DNA from 4 places in the Peribacillus sp. NPDC058002 genome. Region 4 is predicted to be linked to each of the others. Evidence: riboswitches for the same ligand, from Rfam matches in the RefSeq annotation. Region 4 holds a riboswitch; each other region holds the start of a gene.
What was found. Region 4 has a riboswitch for cobalamin ahead of ACFVSH_RS16810 (energy-coupling factor ABC transporter permease). Riboswitches for the same ligand answer to the same signal wherever they lie in the genome.

Region 1 (4,380 bases), on a different contig from region 4:
CGTTGCAGTTGCCACGGGGGCTACGGTGCGGACGGTTGGGGATATGGGGCAATTGACCGAAGCGCTACCGATGTTCATGCTTCCAGATATCCCTTTGACCTTCGAAACTTTGGCGATCATTTTCCCTTATTCCATAGCCCTTGCGTTTGTTGGGCTGCTTGAATCATTATTGACAGCTCAAATAGTCGATGAGATGACTGACACGGACAGTAATAAAAATAAGGAAGCCAAAGGCCAGGGAATTTCGAATATCATTGCGGGATGCTTTGGCGGCATGGCGGGATGTGCGATGATCGGCCAATCCGGTATCAATATTAAATCAGGAGGAAGGGGCCGGCTCTCCACATTTGTAGCTGGCGCATTCCTTATGGTATTAATCGTGGTATTGAATGATGTCCTTATTAAAATCCCGATGGCTGCACTTGTCGCAGTCATGATCATGGTTTCAATCGGGACCTTTGACTGGTCTTCCCTAAAGAGGCTCACAAAAGCTCCAAAGTCGGATGCAGCCGTGATGATCGTGACGGTCCTCATTGTCCTTTATACACATGATTTATCAAAAGGGGTATTTGCCGGAGTGCTCTTGAGCATGATTTTCTTCTCGGCTAAAATTTCTAAAGTGGCTGTAGTGAAAACGGAAGATATCCAGGCTAAGAAAACCATTTATCATATCCGCGGGCAAGTATTTTTCGCTTCTGTCCAGGACTTTGTTTCGAAGTTCGACTTCAAGGAAAAAGCCGATTCAATCGTCATCGACTTTTCCCATTCTAAAATCTGGGATGCTTCAGCAGTCGGTGCTGTTGATACGGTTGTCCTTAAATATCAGCTTCTGGGAATACCTGTCCAAGTGCAAGGACTCGATGAAGATAGTTCTTTATTGCTTGAAAAACTCGCCACATCAGAAAGTAAAATATCTTGAAGAAGTAAGTTTTGTTGAATAGAAACTTTTCAAACCGACAAAATAGATAACATGAATTATTTCCTTTTGAAAGGGGCGAAAAGCATGACACCCGAGCAGGATTATACAGCAGCAAATCTGTCACCGGATTTATTGAATGAACTGAAAAGCTTTGAAAACAGACTTGGCGAGGAAGCCAACAAAGAACTGATTGTCATTGCCTATGAAAAAGAAAAGGAAGCTTTGAACTAAGAGAAAAGACTCAACCACCATTAATGGTGGTTGAGTCTTTTTGCATGTGCAGAAAAAGGATGCCCATGTTTTTAATGAGCACCCCTTCTCCTGTATTATTTGCTGAATACGTCCGTTAAGATCGGCACGATTTGTTTTTTACGAGATACAACGCCTTCTAAGACGGCGATGTTATTGTTTAATGAAACGTCGTATGCTTTTTCCACTGCATAAGCTGCTTTACCAAGCGCCAAGGCAGCAGAGTCATTAGTCAAGATATCCGTTACGACAAATAGGAATAAGTCCAATTCCTTCTCGGCGATGACCGCTCCTATCGCCGCTTCCAATTCTGCTTGCTTAGCAAGGACTTCGTTCGGATCTACAGCATTGACCTGTGCTATCTCCACTTTAGCCATTCCCATGGAGAATTCCTTTGCATCAAGAGTGATGAGCTGGGCAATCGTTTTGTCGCTCAAGTCAGCTCCGGCTTTCAACATTTCCAAGCCGTATGTTTCAGCGTCGACTCCCGCAATGGCAGCCAGTTCCATTGCTGCTGCAATGTCTTGCTCCGTGCATGTAGGAGATTTGAACAATAACGAATCGGAAATGATGGCAGACAACATAAGACCTGCGATTGCTTTAGGGACTTCGATGCCGTTTTCTTTATAAATTTTATTTAAAATGGTTGCCGTACAGCCAACAGGTTCCGCCCGGTAATATAGTGGATCGCTTGTTTCAAAGTTAGCGATACGGTGATGGTCGATAACTTCCAACACACGGACTTGGTCAATATCTTCAGCACTTTGCTGGCGTTCGTTATGATCGACCAGGATTACGCCTTCAGCTTCCCCTGCAACTTTTTCCACAAGGCGGGGAGCTTCGAATTTGAATTGGTCCAATGCATATTGAGTTTCACCATTCACTTCACCCAGACGAACTGGTTCAGCGTTGATACCTAACTGCTTTTTCAGGTCTGCATAAGCGATTGCTGAACAGATTGTGTCTGTATCCGGGTTTTTATGTCCAAAAACTAATACTTTTTCCAAGATTTTATCCCCTTTTTCTTAAATATTTTTCCGCGAATCCCCTCATCGCAATAAGGGAGAGCCACCTTTACTAGACAATTTATTTTAACACAAAATCGCGTAAAATCAGCGCTTGAATTACCCATTCCCCAATAAATTCTTTCATTCCATCGCACTCTGCCCTCACTTTGTCAATAGATAAGGGCTGGTTTTTTTCAAATATATTAGTTGAATTATCATCGTATATGGCTTACGATAATATAAGCAGAAATACTAGATATTGATTACATAAACATTACTAATAACTATATATAGAATTTTTTATAATCCAAGGTGCCAGTGATGGCTGAAAAGGGAATCCGGTGTAAACCCGGAACTGTCCCCGCAACTGTAAATGTGACGAAATGAGAAACCCACTGTATAGCTCTCTATACGGGAAGGACTCAAAGTAGGATGATCATGAGTCAGGAGACCTGCCTTGAATTTTTCACGTTTCTTATTCTTCGGGGATTGAGATGATGAAACGATAGTTTAACGGCTATTTTTTCATGGCTCTTTTATTCTATCGTTTGATCCGCTCAATTCATTGGGCGGTTTTTTTATTTTAGAAGGAAGTCAACAAGGAGGATTATTAATGACTCAAACATATAACTCTACCATAAGTGAAAATGACACAGAAGCGAAGTCCATCCAGCTCGAGATGTTATCAAAGGAATTCGAAGGCCATCTCGATATGGAAAAGTTCAAAAAGCGTTTTACAAAATGGCTAGATCGCAAAAGTGACTCAACTGAAGAACAGGCATCAAAAAAACTGATTCAGCTCGCTCTTGAAAGTGTGGATATCGATGCTCCGGATTGGACGTTCGTTGCTGCAGCAGAACTGTTGAATACAATGTATAGGGATGCACAAGCCAATCGAGGCTATGAAGGCATGAGTTATGGCCCATTCTATGAGCTGATCGCGGAACTCTCCCAGCTTTCAGAAGGTCAGCGTTATCCTATTTATAAATCAGAACTGCTATCTTCATATACGAAATCGGAAATTGAGGAATTGGGTTCGGTAATCGACCCGGAAAAAGATAAATTATTCTCGTACATAGGCATCTACTTATTGAACGACCGCTATCTGGCCCGCCCTCAAAAGGACAAGGTCTACGAACTGCCACAAGAACGTTTCATGATCATCGCGATGGAAATCATGCGATTGGAAAAAACGGAGCACCGCCTGCAGCTCATTAAAGAAGCATACTGGGCCATGTCCAATCTTTATATGACCGTTGCGACTCCTACACTCTCCAATTCAGGTAAAACACATGGACAGTTAAGCTCCTGCTTTATCGACGCAATTGAAGATTCCATTGACGGAATCTACCTATCAAACTACGATGCAGCAAAAGTATCTAAATTTGGCGGCGGAGTAGGTCTTTACGTCGGTAAGGTACGATCGCTTGGTTCTGATATCCGGGGTTTCTCTGGAAACAGTTCCGGCACGACTCCCTGGATTCGACTATTCAACCAGACAGCTGTAAGTGTCGATCAATTGGGGCAACGTAAAGGTGCCATCGCGATTTACTTGGATGCCTGGCATAAAGATATCATGAGCTTCCTCGATTTAAAGACACAAAACGGGGATGACAGATTAAAAGCCCATGATATTTTTACAGGCGTATGCATACCCGATTTATTCATGGAAGCTGTACGCGACAGAAAAGAATGGTATCTTTTCGATCCGCATACCGTTAAGCAAACCCTTGGGTTTTCACTTGAAGATCTTTATGACGAGAAGAAAGGCGAAGGAAGCTTCAGGAATCATTATGCACTTGCTGTCGAGGCCGCAGAAAATGGCACGCTTCCAAACTATAGCTTTGAAAAAATCAAAGCGATGGACATCATGAAAAGCATCATGATTTCTCAATTAGAAGAAGGCGTACCGTATATGTTCTACCGCGATGAAGTGAATCGGAAGAATCCCAATAAGCATAAAGGTATGATTTATTGTTCAAACCTTTGCACGGAGATTGCCCAAAACTTAAGCCCTTCGACAATCACGGATGAATATGAAACAGAAGATGGAGATGTTGTTGTGGTTCGTAAAAGCGGCGATTTCGTTGTCTGCAACCTTTCATCCATTAACTTGCCCCGGGCTGTGGGCAGCGATGTTTTGGAAAGATTGATTCCCATTCAGATCCGCATGCTGGATAATGTCATAGATGTGAATAATCTTCC
Region 2 (4,380 bases), on a different contig from region 4:
CCTTGATGATCGGTGCAGAAAATTATGAAAAGGTGGACCATTTATTGGAGTTTGCCTGCCGTTTTTTTATGGCTTTTGGACGTTGATTTCCGCTCAAGAAACTCGCTTTCCGCGGGTGGTCAGGGAGCCTCCTCGGCTTGCGCCTGCTGGGTCTCACTAGACCCGCATTTCTAAGCAGGAGTCCCGTACCTTTCTCTTCAATCGACTTTGTTATAACAATTAGATAGTAACCATACCTGAGGACTGGCGGGCATATGTGTCAGATGCATATCATCTGCGCAGTCATCATGGTGTAAAAAATAGATATCCGAAATACAAAAAACGATTTGGCATGTATTCGCAGATGCAAATGAAAAGTAAGGTATTCGTTGGACTACATTAAGGGGACTCAAAAATAGTCGATACAGACGATGCTCATTTCGCTTTTAATAATTAAAAGAAGATGGCCAATAGGGCATGGCTTAACATAGTCGATCGTAGAGCCTATTTCTCTTAAACCTGGCCAAAATTGTGTTTCAAAAAGGGGTTCGGAATTTTTTAATTCCGAACCCCTTTTGTCTACAAACTTAGATGCGCCGATTAATTGGCGTATCCTCCTATCGTGTTATTTGAACAAGTCAGGATAAACAGTCTTTGCTGCGAGTTCAACAGCTTCCCCGACCCTTGGTCCAGGACGTGACATGATATTTTCATCAAGTAAATGGACATCATCGTTCTTCACCGCATCGATATCTTCCCAGCCCTTACGCGATTTAATTTCACCAACAGCATCATCTGCATACGTGGCGGTGGTGATGATGGATTCAGGGTTCCTTTTGACGATTTCTTCATCAGATACTTTAACCCAGCCTTTTTGGTCATCAAAGATGTTTTTTATGCCGGCAGTGTCCATGATTTCATTTTGGAAGGTCTCCGATCCTGTTGTATAGATTTCCGGAGCAGGGCTAATCTCAAAGTATGTTTGCTCCTTTTCATCTAAGGTTTTCACTTTTTCTTCGACATTTGTAATTTGGGATTTGATATCTTTCACTAATTCATTCCCTTTTTCGGCGACACCCATCACTTTAGCAATCTGCCCGATATCACCATATACATCATCGAAATTTGCCGCAGATTTAATGATGAATACAGGGATACCGGCATCTTCAAGTGGTTTCAGTGCCGTTTCATCCCCAATGGTATAAGCAATGATGGCATCAGGTTTCAAGGCAATGATTTTTTCTGCATTAATGTTAACGGAGTCTGAAACATGTTCGATATCCTTCGCTTCCTCTGGATAATTATCGAAGTCTGTCACGCCAACGACTTTATCACCCTGTTCAAGGGCAAATAAGATTTCCGTATTGCTTGGCTGAAGTGAAACGACCTTTTCCGGGATTTTCTCGAATTTTATTTTCTTACCAGTATCATCCGTAACGGTATAATCCTTGATTTCTTCGACCTTTTTACTATCTTTATTATCCTTTGAGGATTGATCATTGTTCACTCCGCATCCGGTGAGGAATAGCGTAAGCATCAGCATGGAAATCCAACTGAATCGTAGGGTTCTCTTCATTATTTATTCCTCCGTTTTCTTTTTCATTGGTTTGGTTGGGTATGATTTACTTATAAAAGGAATCTCCTCGATCCCCTGTTGCTTATTGACGTAGACTGCCATCACGAATAATACATTTGCAAGCAAGTGAGCGTAATCAAAAAGAATTCCTGGAATTTTCTTTTCTAGACTTACCTTGTGTAAAGCTCGCACGGACTTTTTGGCCTCACTGCGGCAAGTATGCAAAGTACATGCAGCGGTTGATCCTTGTGGAAGGACGAATGTTTCGATTCGATCCCTCACTTCAGCGACATACCGGTCGTAGATTGCACTTAAACGGTCGAGATCATCGCCGGTAATGGCTAAATTCCCACGGACTGAGCCGTTTAAATGGTAAACCATGGGCAATAATTCCATTAAGTCACGGTATACATCGGGGACGTCCTCAGTAAGCGAGGCGGCCAAGCCGATCTGTGTCGTCAATGAGTCTGTGCGGATTTCAAAATCGACGGTCGATACGGACTCACGCATGTATGGGTAGCATAAAAAACGAAAGTCTTTCTTTGCCATAAATCTTCCTCCTTTTACGTATTGGGTGAATGACCTCCGTATTGCTTTTCCCAGCAAGACAAATAGCCGACCAAGAGTTTTGGTCGGCTTCGGGCATCTATGTATCTGTAGTAGAAAAAGATGGGAGGGCCGTACAATCTCCTATCTTCCGAAGAGCATAATACGATGAAAAAAGGCAGGTCTCCTGGCTCGTGCGTCATTTTACTCTAAGAACCTTCCCATTTGGGTTAAATGGCCGGTAATCGGCGAGCGATTACAACCTCAAATAGTGGTAAACATCTTATTTCATTAGCACTTACAGTTGCGGAAACAGCTTCGGTTTTAAACCGAATTCCCTATTAAGCTGACAATGCAGCACCTTTTTCTGCAAGATTCATATTCACTTAGCAACAGTTTACCATACCTTTTTTCAATAGACTGCATTAATATTTTTGGACAAATTCGTTTATGGTTTACCGAATATCTAGTAAACTTACAATGTAAGGTTTAATTGGAGCTTAATGTAAAATTTTGATATAGAAAAAGGTATGAAATCATGGTGATACTGTGAATCCCGGGAGGTAGAGAATGATTTATAAGCAGGTCAATCAAAAACTGGAAATGGTTCTGGGGAACATCGAAAAGGTGATTATCGGAAAACGGGATATAGCAGAACTAAGTATCGTGGCACTCCTTTCCGGTGGACATGTTTTATTGGAGGATGTTCCGGGCGTAGGGAAGACAGTCATGGTAAGGGCACTGGCAAAATCTATAGGTGCAAGCTTTAAGAGAATTCAATTCACACCTGATTTACTTCCTTCTGATGTTACTGGTGTTTCGATCTTCAATCCTAAGGAACAAGAATTCATTTTTAGGCCAGGTCCGATAATGGGACATATTATTTTAGCCGATGAAATTAACCGGACCTCGCCGAAAACTCAGTCTGCATTACTTGAAGCCATGGAAGAGGCAAGTGTGACGATTGATGGTGTCACAAGGAGATTGGAGAAGCCGTTCTTCGTAATGGCGACACAAAATCCGATCGAATACGAGGGGACGTATCCGCTTCCGGAGGCTCAATTGGATAGATTCCTATTAAAAATGAAAATGGGCTATCCGGGTGTGGAAGAAGAGATAGAGGTTCTTAATAGAGCTCAATACACGGTACCGCTTGATGAGCTGGAAGCCGTCATCACCTTGGATGAATTGATAGAATTACAGGCTGAGGTAAAAGCTGTGATAGTGGATGACACAATAAAACGATATATTGTTGAATTGGCGAATCGAACACGTACGCATGAAGGGGTCTATTTAGGTGTAAGCCCGCGTGGATCGATAGCCTTGATGAAGGCAGCCCAGGCTTACGCGCGGGTCCAGGGCAGGGACTATGTTCTGCCGGACGATGTTCAATATTTGGTGCCATTCGTATTTTCCCACCGGCTTATTTTGAAACCTGAAGCGAAGTATGAGGGCTTCGATGCTGGAATGGTGATACATGAAGTTGTGGCGACAACACAGGTGCCTGTAAAGCGGGCTATGACCTAATGCGCAAATTCATCAACATTTTAAGGGGAAATATGAGTGTGGTCGGACTTGTATTACTCTTGACGGTTTCCTTTTGCTATGCAATGTTTCAAGGTGGTTTTGTCAGTTGGTTCATTTTTTATTCATTTTTGCCGTTTTCTGTGTACGCTTTGATTCTGCTGTTTTATCCGCTGCATGATTTGATCGTTGAGAGAAAGATCAATAAAAGGGAATGCCAGGCCGGCGAATCTGTTGAAATAGCATTGACGTTTACCCGTAAAAACCGGCTGCCCCTACTATTTATGGTGGTAGAGGAGGAATTGCCTCAGCGTCTGGAAGATAGGGGATTTCAAAGGAAAATCATTATCTTTCCGGGATTCAGGCGTACCTTCTGCATGTCATATACCTTGGAAGACATGGAGCGTGGAGAGCATTCGTTTCAATCGATCCGCTTTTGGGTTGGGGATTTTTTCGGGTTAGTCGAAAAGGAAGCGATATATAGTTCACCTCTGAAAATAACTGTTTTTCCTCGTTATCATGAGCTTGCCTACAGTGATCTTGATCGAGTGTTCAATCAGGGGGCAGTGGTTTCAACAAAGAAAACACAACGGGAACATTCAGTGGTATCCGGAGTAAGGGAATATCATCCAGGCGATCAGTTGTCATGGATTAATTGGAAGGCGACGGCCAGAACGAGTGAAATCATGACGAAGGAATTCGAAGTGCAGAAAAACCGGGATGTATTCATCATGCTTGATGAAAAGCCGTCGGAT
Region 3 (4,380 bases), on a different contig from region 4:
CACAGCAATGACCTGAGCAAGTTGTTTTGACGAATAATCCTTCAAACCCCTACCTCTAATCCGTACGCTTCCGCCTTTATAATCGAGCACCCCGCTAAGCATGCTTAAAAGCGTCGTTTTTCCGCTGCCATTTGGACCAAGAATCCCGAATAATTCCCCTTTATGTACATCAAAAGAGACAGAGTCCAAAACAGCTTTGTTATGATATCCACCTGTTAACCCTCTTACTTCAAGCATCCGTTTTTACCCTTCTCTCCGTCTCTTTAATAAAATCAGCGCAAATGCAGGCGCCCCGATAAGTGAGGTGATCACCCCGATCGGCAGTTCCGATGGGGCAATGATCGTTCGTGCCACAAAATCCGCCAATATTAAGAATCCACTTCCTACCAACAATGACAAAGGAAGCAGATGTTTATGGTCAGGCCCCCAAATCTTTCGGACAAAATGAGGAATGACCAATCCTACAAAGCCAATCGCCCCTGAAACGGCAACGGCTGCCCCTGTCAATGTCGAACCGGCTATCAAGATCCACATTTTCCGCCGCTTAACATTCACACCTAAGTGCTTTGCCCGGTCTTCCCCGAAAGTCATCGCATTCAATTCACTTGTATTCATGATCAAAATCAATGATCCAATGATAAAAAACGGCAAAATGATTGCAATGTAATTCCAACCTCGCATTGAAACGCTTCCCATCAGCCAGCCGATGATTTGTCTTAATTCGTCACCCGTCAGCGCAATCATCAATGAAATGAAGGCACTTAAAAATGAGCTGAAAATGATTCCCGTTAAAATGATCGTTTCCACTTTCATCGATCGATCCATTTTTTTTGCGAAAGTCAGTACGCAAAGCATCGTGAGCACTGAGCATAAGATGCTCAATGCCGGAAGAGTATATAAACCGATGAACGGCAGTGAAATATTCAAGAATATTGTCAATACGGCGCCTACCGATGCTCCTGATGAAATACCCAATGTGTAAGGATCAGCGAGCGGGTTCCGGAGCAGTCCCTGAAAAGCCGCACCCGCAATCGCAAGTGATGCCCCGACCAAACCCGCAAGCAATACACGCGGCAGGCGGATGTTCATCACGATATTCGTAAGCATCACATCCGGATCAGCAGAAATCGGCAAATGGAAAATCTCCTTGCCGATTATTTGTATAAGTACGGGAATCGGTACTGGCACCGAACCAAAGGAAATGCCTATCGTCATCGCGAATAACAAAATGAACAACGCAATCAAATAAGCAAACGCCCATTTAGTTGTCAAATTGGTTCGGATAGACTGATTTGGCAAGTTCCTCTACTCCCTCTATTAAACGTGGACCGGAACGGGTCACCAAGTCTGAATGGACATCAAAGACTTGGCCATTCTTAACGGCATTTACGTCTTGCCATCCCTTTCGGCCCGTCACTTCACTAACTGGATCTTTCGTATAATAACCATACGTTGTAATGATGACATCCGGATTTGCAGCAATCATCGACTCTTCATCAATTTTTGCCCATCCGTCCAATTCTGCAGCAGCATTATCCGCTGAAATAATGTTAAGCATCTCATTCATGAAAGTATTTTTTCCAGGTGTGTATATTTCCGGTGAAGGCGAAACTTCCACTAAAACGGTCTTCCTATCCTCTTCCATTACGGATTTGGCCTTTTCCTGGATATCCTTGAGCTTCGTTTTCATATCCGTAACGATTTCTTTTGCCTTATCCTGTTCCCCCGTTGCCTGTCCAATCATTTCAATAGACTTATAGACTTGGCCAAAGCTTTGTGCATCATTGACTACGAGGACATCTATACCAGCATCCTTAAGCTGCTGTAAACCCTCATTCGAATTATGGGCACTTGATGCATGCGCAAGAACAAGATCAGGCTTCATGGAGACAATCAGCTCCGTGTTCATTTCCATTCCGCCAACTTTTTCAATTTCTTTCGTTTCTTCCGGGTAATTATCATTGTCGGAAACACCAACGACCTTTTTTCCCAATCCAAGTGCAAAGACCACTTCCGTATTACTTGGTATCAACGAAACGATTTTCTTCGGTTTTTGTTCTATCGTCACTTTTTCCCCAGTTGCATCTTTAATCGTAATCGGAAAAGCTTCGTGTTGAGCATGATTCGTTTGCTGCTTTTCTTTTCCTTCATCAGCAGCGTCACTGCAGCCAACCATCAATCCTGCAGTAAGCAACATCAACAGTATCAGACCAAAAATTTTCTTCATTTTCATTCCCCACAATCTTTTCATTTAATTTCTTCCCACCTGTAATTAAGAAAACGCATTGTTGGAAGATGCCCCCAAAACAAAAAGCACCTCCCGTTAAACGGAAGGTGCTTGCATGGCAACAATATCATTACGGACTCTTTCTCAGGGTCTGCCACACACCTTCCCATCCGCGTAGGTTACAGGTGTACGAATTCTGGCAGGTCTCCTGGCTCATGGTCATCGTCAACGGCACCTTCCCATATCTCATACAGTGGTACACAGCCGTCAGCTCCCATTTACAGTGGCGGGACCGCGTTGGCATTTCACCAACTTCCCTTTTAAGTCATTAAGACACCAAATCGTTCTTATGTATATAATTTTCACTGCCTTCATTATACACCATGTAAGAATCGATTATTATATGATTTTTCTGAACAAGTTCGAAATGACCCGTCCACCTTCAATGATTTGAAGAATTTTCAATCAGTGACGCAAACCCATCGACTGATAACCCGGGTGAAATCCGAACTCGATGCAGGGCATGCATCCCTTGGTCCCTTGAAGCTCCCCCAGGTTCGGTGGTGACTGCCATCTTGTATCCCGCTTCTTCTGACAGCGCTAGACTCTCTTCATTATACCGGCCAACCGGATAGGAAAGCACTGTCGTGTCCTGGTCGAGCTTACGGTCGAATAGCTCTTTCGACTGAACCATTTCCGCTTCTTGCTGTACTGCCGTCATGCGGTTCAGCTCCAAATGGTTGATGGTATGGCTTTCGATCGAAATCCCATTCCTGCTCATCACCAACATTTGATCTTCAGTCAGGTGATGACCTTTATCAATGGACTTACCGATCATGAAGACAGTTGCTTTCATATCATTTTCTTTTAATATCGGAAAAGCCTCCGTGTAGTTATCTGTATAGCCATCATCAAAAGTAAGCCAGACACACTTCTCACTCGGCATCCGATTCTCGGTTAAAACGAGGTATGCTTCTTCAGGGGATAATGTATAGTAACCATTCTCCCGAAGCCAAGCCATCTGTGCTCGGAATTCCTCAATTGGAACCCGAAGTCCATTCCCTTCAGAAATGCTGTGATACATCAAGATTGGAAGCCTGACCGCGGACTTGGCCATTATCCAGTCTCCCGTATCGATCTGGCCATCCAAATCCTGACCAGTCTCAGTCCCATTCTCGGCCGCTTCGACCATTTCAATGTCATCTTCCGCAATCGGTGCAGCCGTTTTTATGCCTATACCCTCTACAATCCCTTGTGAACATCCAGGTAAAATTAAAATTCCCAGCAATGCCACCATCCATAAAACTCTATATCTTTTCACTATCATTCCCCTAATTTTTTCTAGTATAATAGTATCAGAATACTATTCGATAATAAAGTATTCCATTTAAAGAATTAATAGGAAAACAAAAGTGCATAGTGCCCTGCTGAGCATTTATGAAGATTTTTTTCATAAGTATGTGCTATAAGCTTGAAAAGTTTGCCTATAAGAAATATAATAAATAAGTCGTCGACTTAAATATATGTCCCAGTAGCTCAGCAGGATAGAGCGACAGCCTCCTAAGCTGTAGGTCGTAGGTTCGATTCCTATCTGGGACGCTAATTTGAAAAACCCTGTTACAATGCAGTTCTTCCGCATCGTAACAGGGTTTTTTTCTGTAATTTATGTGGCGGTCAGACAAAGTTAACCACTACTTCATCAATCCCTATAGATATAAAAAAATCCAAGCCCTGTAAAACACAGAACTCAGATATTTATTATATTTAGACTTCAAACAAATTCCAATTAGCTATACTTACTTTTCAATTAAACCTATCTCATTGATTTTTTCTTCAAAAACAGGTCCGAAACTTTCAGAATAAGTATTCGTTAAATGTCTATTGTCACGGTAAATTATAACATTACCTATAATGGGCTGGAATTTACCGTTTACCTTGAAGTAATCTGTTAAGTCAATTTTATGCAAGGATTTATTCTCTTTTTCAAATTGTCTCCAAAAGCTTTCGTCTTTCTGATTATCTGCTGAATTCATTTTTTTTGTAGTTTCTTCTAGTCCATCTGTTTCTAATGATTCCAGTACGTTAAAACTATATCTTGGATCATCACGAATCGCTAACACTTCAATACCATATTCATCTTTAACATACTGCAG
Region 4 (4,380 bases):
GCCATCGCCCAATTTACTTTCTCCTGGACTGCATTTCTATCCCATCCTAAATTCATCGGTCCAAACGATATATCCTGTTGTACATTAGCGGAAAAGAGCTGCGAGTCGGGATCTTGAAAAACAATCCCCACTTGCTTTCGTAATGATAATAATGCTTTACGGTCATATTTCATTTTCTTGCCCTTAAATCTGATCTTTCCTGCCGTAGGTTGTAAAAGACCATTTAAATGGAGGAATAAAGTCGATTTGCCGGCACCATTATTGCCTAATAATGCTATCTTTTTACCGTGTTGGATCGTTAGCGAAAGATCGTTTAAAGCAAACGTTCCATCCGCGAATTGATGGGTGAGGCCTTCTATATGAAAAATATGCTCGTCCATTCTTGGGTTGCCTCCAATTTACAAATATCCATTAATAAAGATTAAGCTTCCTAGTATTACAATCGCGATCAGCCAATTGCGTGAGGAGTAAGTGTAAGTATCCTCGATATAGGAAAGGTTCTCCTGATAGCCTCTTGCGTTCATTGCCATCGTCAAATGTCCAGAGCGCTGCAATACTCCTAAAAATAATGATGAGGTTAGTAATCCGAGAGAGCGAATGCCTTTCCTTAACGAACCATACCCCAGCCGTGAAGCTTGTGATTGGTGAATGGCCAAAGCTGTTTCTAAAAAAATAAAGATGAAGCGATAGGTCAATTCTATTAAATCGACCAATAAGGAAGGCACTTTAAGTTTTCGCATCACCGATAGAATGACGGTAATGGGTGTAGTTAAGGTGAGAAAATATAAACAGCTGATGCTGCCTATTACGACAGTGATCAAATTGATCACTGTTCCTATGCTGTCATCGCTGATGAATATTTGCCAGTTCCCGACCTTCCAGGACCACCATATATTCGAAAACGAAGTAAATTTGCTTGTAAAAGAAAAAAGGATGGTAATGGTTCCTGATAGTATAAAAAATCCCGGTAATAGAAGTAATTTAAAATAATAAGAAACCGGGATTTTTGCCGCAAAAATGATTAAAGCGCTCATCACCGTAAAAGTGATGAGTGAAACGGTCATATCCCTTACCGTTAACGAAAATAGCAAAAGGGAGATTGCAAAAACCATCTTTTCTAACGGATGTACATCCTTTAGCCCATTGAAATAGGCATATTTATCAATGAGTAACATGCTTCGATTTTCCGGGAATTTCCTGTTTGGTTTGCTTATTCCTTTGTTTCGTTACACCTATGAAATAACCAATGAAACCGGCTCCGATTGCAGCTTGCAGCGCAAATAATAAACTTTCGGTTTCCGCACCTGGCGGCTCCCAAATACTGTTGAACCATGGCTTGTATTCCGGCTGGATTTTAGTGATGGCTTCTTCAGCTTCTCCATCGGCACCGCCAAATTCCGTTCCTTGTTGCGTGATTAACGGTATGGTAGCAAGAACGACCACCAGGAAAAGCAGCAGTAAACTTTTTTTCATGTTAACGGGCCTCCTTAGATAAAACTCGCAGCAACTTCAATTCGCCTAGATTGTATTTTTTTAAGAAATTCATCACGACGACTGTCAGTAGCCCCTCACTGATTGCCAAGGGAATTTGGGTCAGGGCAAAAATCCCTGCAAATTTACTGAAAGAGGCCATGAATCCTCCTACCTCGGATGGAAAAGCAAGAGCAAGTTGAATGGAAGTTACTACATAGGTTCCCAAATCTCCAAAAGCAGCAGCCAAGAACACGGCAAGTGAAAAGGACCAACCCAATTTAGTTGCGCCCTTGAAGACGAAGTAAGCAATGAGCGGTCCGCAAACGGCCATGGAAAATGCATTGGCCCCTAATGTCGTCAATCCTCCGTGAGCCAGTAAAACGGCTTGAAATAATAGAACGATGGAGCCAACGACACTCATGGCCAATGGACCGAATAAAATGGAGCCCAAACCAACTCCGGTAGGGTGTGAAGAACTTCCCGTAACAGAAGGAATCTTTAGGGCGGATAAAATGAATACAAATGCACCCGATAGGCCAAGCATCATTTTTGTTTCTGGGTTTTCCCTTACTTTGGTTCTAATGGACCGGTAACCCAGGATTAAAAATGGAAGCGTCACGGCCCACCAGAATATAGCCCATTCAATGGGTAAAAAGCCCTCCATGATATGCATGGCCATTGCCCGTTTTGGGACGAAAAGCAGTAAAATGACAAAATAAATGGTCTTCCAATTGGTTCTTTTCATTCTTTCTCCTTTCAAAACTTTTAATTTTTCTGAACAATCTTGAGAAGAAAGGCGGCCCAACATAAAAAGCACTTCTCTCAAAGGAAAGAAGTGCGTAATGAACAGGAATTTTGCAGCATAAACCAACCATGGGCCTTTCTGCCTGATCCGCACACCCATCCTCGTAGGTTGAAACAGTTTCACGCTTCATGGCAGGTCTCCTGGCTTTGGTTCATCATCCCATTACATCCTTCCCATCTCATTTGACAGTGGAATTGTTAAAGTAATAGGACTCCCCTTTACAGTGGCGGGACCGCTCCGGATTTTCACCGGCTTCCCTTTTAAGCTGAATTCCGAAAAATTCAACACCATAAAACTTATGTAATTATTTAGAAAATTCTCGTATAGTGTACCATAAAGAAATAATTCCAGCTATACTATCTTTTTTTTTTGACTAAGTTTGTTGCAAGGAAAGGCTTGTTGACAGGATATACACTATTAAACTTTTCTAAACAGTCGGAATAAACTATTGAATTTTGATAAAGTTGTTATATGATAGATAAAGTTAGTTAGAAATGTATAATAAAACCAAATATTTCATTTTAAAAGTGCCCTTGTGTGAATATGCAAGGGATAATAGGGAAATCGGTGAAAGTCCGATGCAGCCCCCGCTACTGTAAACGCTGATGAAATTGTCGATAGCCACTGGCATTGTTGCCGGGAAGGGACAAGGTAAAATGAAGCGTAAGCCAGGAAACCTGCTTTTAAAATTGCATGATACTTTTCGGAGGGAAAGGTAGAAGGACTATGACGATTTCGGGAGATTGGGCATTCTTGCCTGGGGCTCCTCATCCATATAGTTTTTTTAAACCTTGACTCTTATGTTAAGGTTTTTTATTTTGCCTTTTCCCTGAACGCAGGAGGAAGAAGATGACTACTTGGAACTTAATGGGTACAAATACACATCTGTTGATTTGTAATGGAAGCAGCTGTATGAAAAAGGGCGGGGAAGAAGTAACCCAGGCGATTCGCGATGAAATTACTTCCAAAGGACTGGACATGAAAATCCATACAACGAGGACACGGTGTAACGGAAGATGTAAGGATGCCTGCGTTGTGATTGCCTATCCTCAAGGAAACTGGTATCGAGTGGAGACGCCTGATTTCGGCCGCCAAATTGTCAGCCATATCGATGATGGGGAGTTTGTTCCACAAATGATCTACCAATTCAATGATGGGGAAATGGCACCCAATCCAAATTTTCCTGCTCATACGGGTATTTCAAAGAACAAAGCGTAAAAGGAGATGTCTTAATGAGTACAAACGGTAAATTATTCGTCGTGGGCTTTGGACCAGGGAATTTTGAACACATTACCAAACGTGCTGTCGAAGCCCTTCAAGAAAGTGACTACATCATTGGTTATAAAACTTATGTTGAACTCATTCAGGGACTGCTTACAGATCAAACGATTATTAGTACGGGGATGACTGAAGAGGTATCGCGTGCTCAGGAAGCAGTGAAACAAGCGGAGCTGGGTAAGAAAGTTGCGGTAATCTCCAGCGGGGATGCTGGGGTTTACGGGATGGCTGGGTTGGTTTATGAAGTATTGATTGAAAAAGGCTGGAAAGAAGAAACTGGAGTGGGCATTGAAGTCATTCCTGGCATTTCTGCAATCAACTCTTGTGCATCTTTACTTGGGGCACCAGTCATGCACGATTCGTGTACAATCAGCCTCAGTGATCATCTAACTCCTTGGGAACTGATCGCTAAAAGGGTTGAAGCAGCTGCAATGGCAGACTTTGTCATTGCCCTGTATAATCCGCGCAGCGGCAGGCGGACGAGGCAAATTGTTGAAACACAGAAGATTCTCCTTCGCTACCGTTCACCCGATACACCTGTCGGGTTGGTGAAAAGTGCCTATCGCGATAGGCAAGATATTGTCATAACCAATTTAAAAGAGATGTTGAACCACGATATTGGAATGTTGACCACTGTCATTATTGGTAATTCCTCCACCTTTTTATATGATGACAAAATCATTACACCAAGAGGCTATCAGAGGAAATATACTTTGAATTCGGAAAAGCAACCATTGAAGCCGCATCAGCGTCTGCAAAAAGAAGCGGAACCGTGGGCATTAGATCAAGAAGCCTTCACCGAATCCTCTGGAGGAGTTGGATTA

Region 1: another riboswitch for cobalamin. It lies ahead of ACFVSH_RS10955 (ribonucleoside-diphosphate reductase subunit alpha); the one in region 4 lies ahead of ACFVSH_RS16810 (energy-coupling factor ABC transporter permease).
Region 2: another riboswitch for cobalamin. It lies ahead of ACFVSH_RS11740 (hypothetical protein); the one in region 4 lies ahead of ACFVSH_RS16810 (energy-coupling factor ABC transporter permease).
Region 3: another riboswitch for cobalamin. It lies ahead of ACFVSH_RS04295 (ABC transporter substrate-binding protein); the one in region 4 lies ahead of ACFVSH_RS16810 (energy-coupling factor ABC transporter permease).

The regions. Positions count from the first base shown of each region.
Region 1 is NZ_JBHVQU010000045.1:7,686-12,065, reverse strand. Features, by position in the region: gene ACFVSH_RS10970 (SulP family inorganic anion transporter) at 1-919, shown strand, start outside; gene ACFVSH_RS10965 (hypothetical protein) at 1,004-1,150, shown strand; gene ACFVSH_RS10960 (manganese-dependent inorganic pyrophosphatase) at 1,246-2,175, opposite strand; cobalamin riboswitch at 2,469-2,649, shown strand; gene ACFVSH_RS10955 (ribonucleoside-diphosphate reductase subunit alpha) at 2,789-4,380, shown strand, end outside.
Region 2 is NZ_JBHVQU010000051.1:12,669-17,048, forward strand. Features, by position in the region: gene ACFVSH_RS11735 (ABC transporter substrate-binding protein) at 605-1,555, opposite strand; gene ACFVSH_RS11740 (hypothetical protein) at 1,559-2,104, opposite strand; cobalamin riboswitch at 2,262-2,481, opposite strand; gene ACFVSH_RS11745 (AAA family ATPase) at 2,672-3,628, shown strand; gene ACFVSH_RS11750 (DUF58 domain-containing protein) at 3,628-4,380, shown strand, end outside.
Region 3 is NZ_JBHVQU010000011.1:33,662-38,041, forward strand. Features, by position in the region: gene ACFVSH_RS04285 (heme ABC transporter ATP-binding protein) at 1-237, opposite strand, end outside; gene ACFVSH_RS04290 (FecCD family ABC transporter permease) at 244-1,299, opposite strand; gene ACFVSH_RS04295 (ABC transporter substrate-binding protein) at 1,262-2,227, opposite strand; cobalamin riboswitch at 2,409-2,581, opposite strand; gene ACFVSH_RS04300 (polysaccharide deacetylase family protein) at 2,670-3,524, opposite strand; tRNA gene ACFVSH_RS04305 (tRNA-Arg) at 3,753-3,826, shown strand; gene ACFVSH_RS04310 (acyltransferase family protein) at 4,024-4,380, opposite strand, start outside.
Region 4 is NZ_JBHVQU010000104.1:6,959-11,338, reverse strand. Features, by position in the region: gene ACFVSH_RS16825 (energy-coupling factor ABC transporter ATP-binding protein) at 1-380, opposite strand, end outside; gene cbiQ (cobalt ECF transporter T component CbiQ) at 399-1,175, opposite strand; gene ACFVSH_RS16815 (energy-coupling factor ABC transporter substrate-binding protein) at 1,162-1,473, opposite strand; gene ACFVSH_RS16810 (energy-coupling factor ABC transporter permease) at 1,475-2,218, opposite strand; cobalamin riboswitch at 2,392-2,585, opposite strand; cobalamin riboswitch at 2,787-2,977, shown strand; gene ACFVSH_RS16805 ((2Fe-2S) ferredoxin domain-containing protein) at 3,128-3,496, shown strand; gene cobJ (precorrin-3B C(17)-methyltransferase) at 3,511-4,380, shown strand, end outside.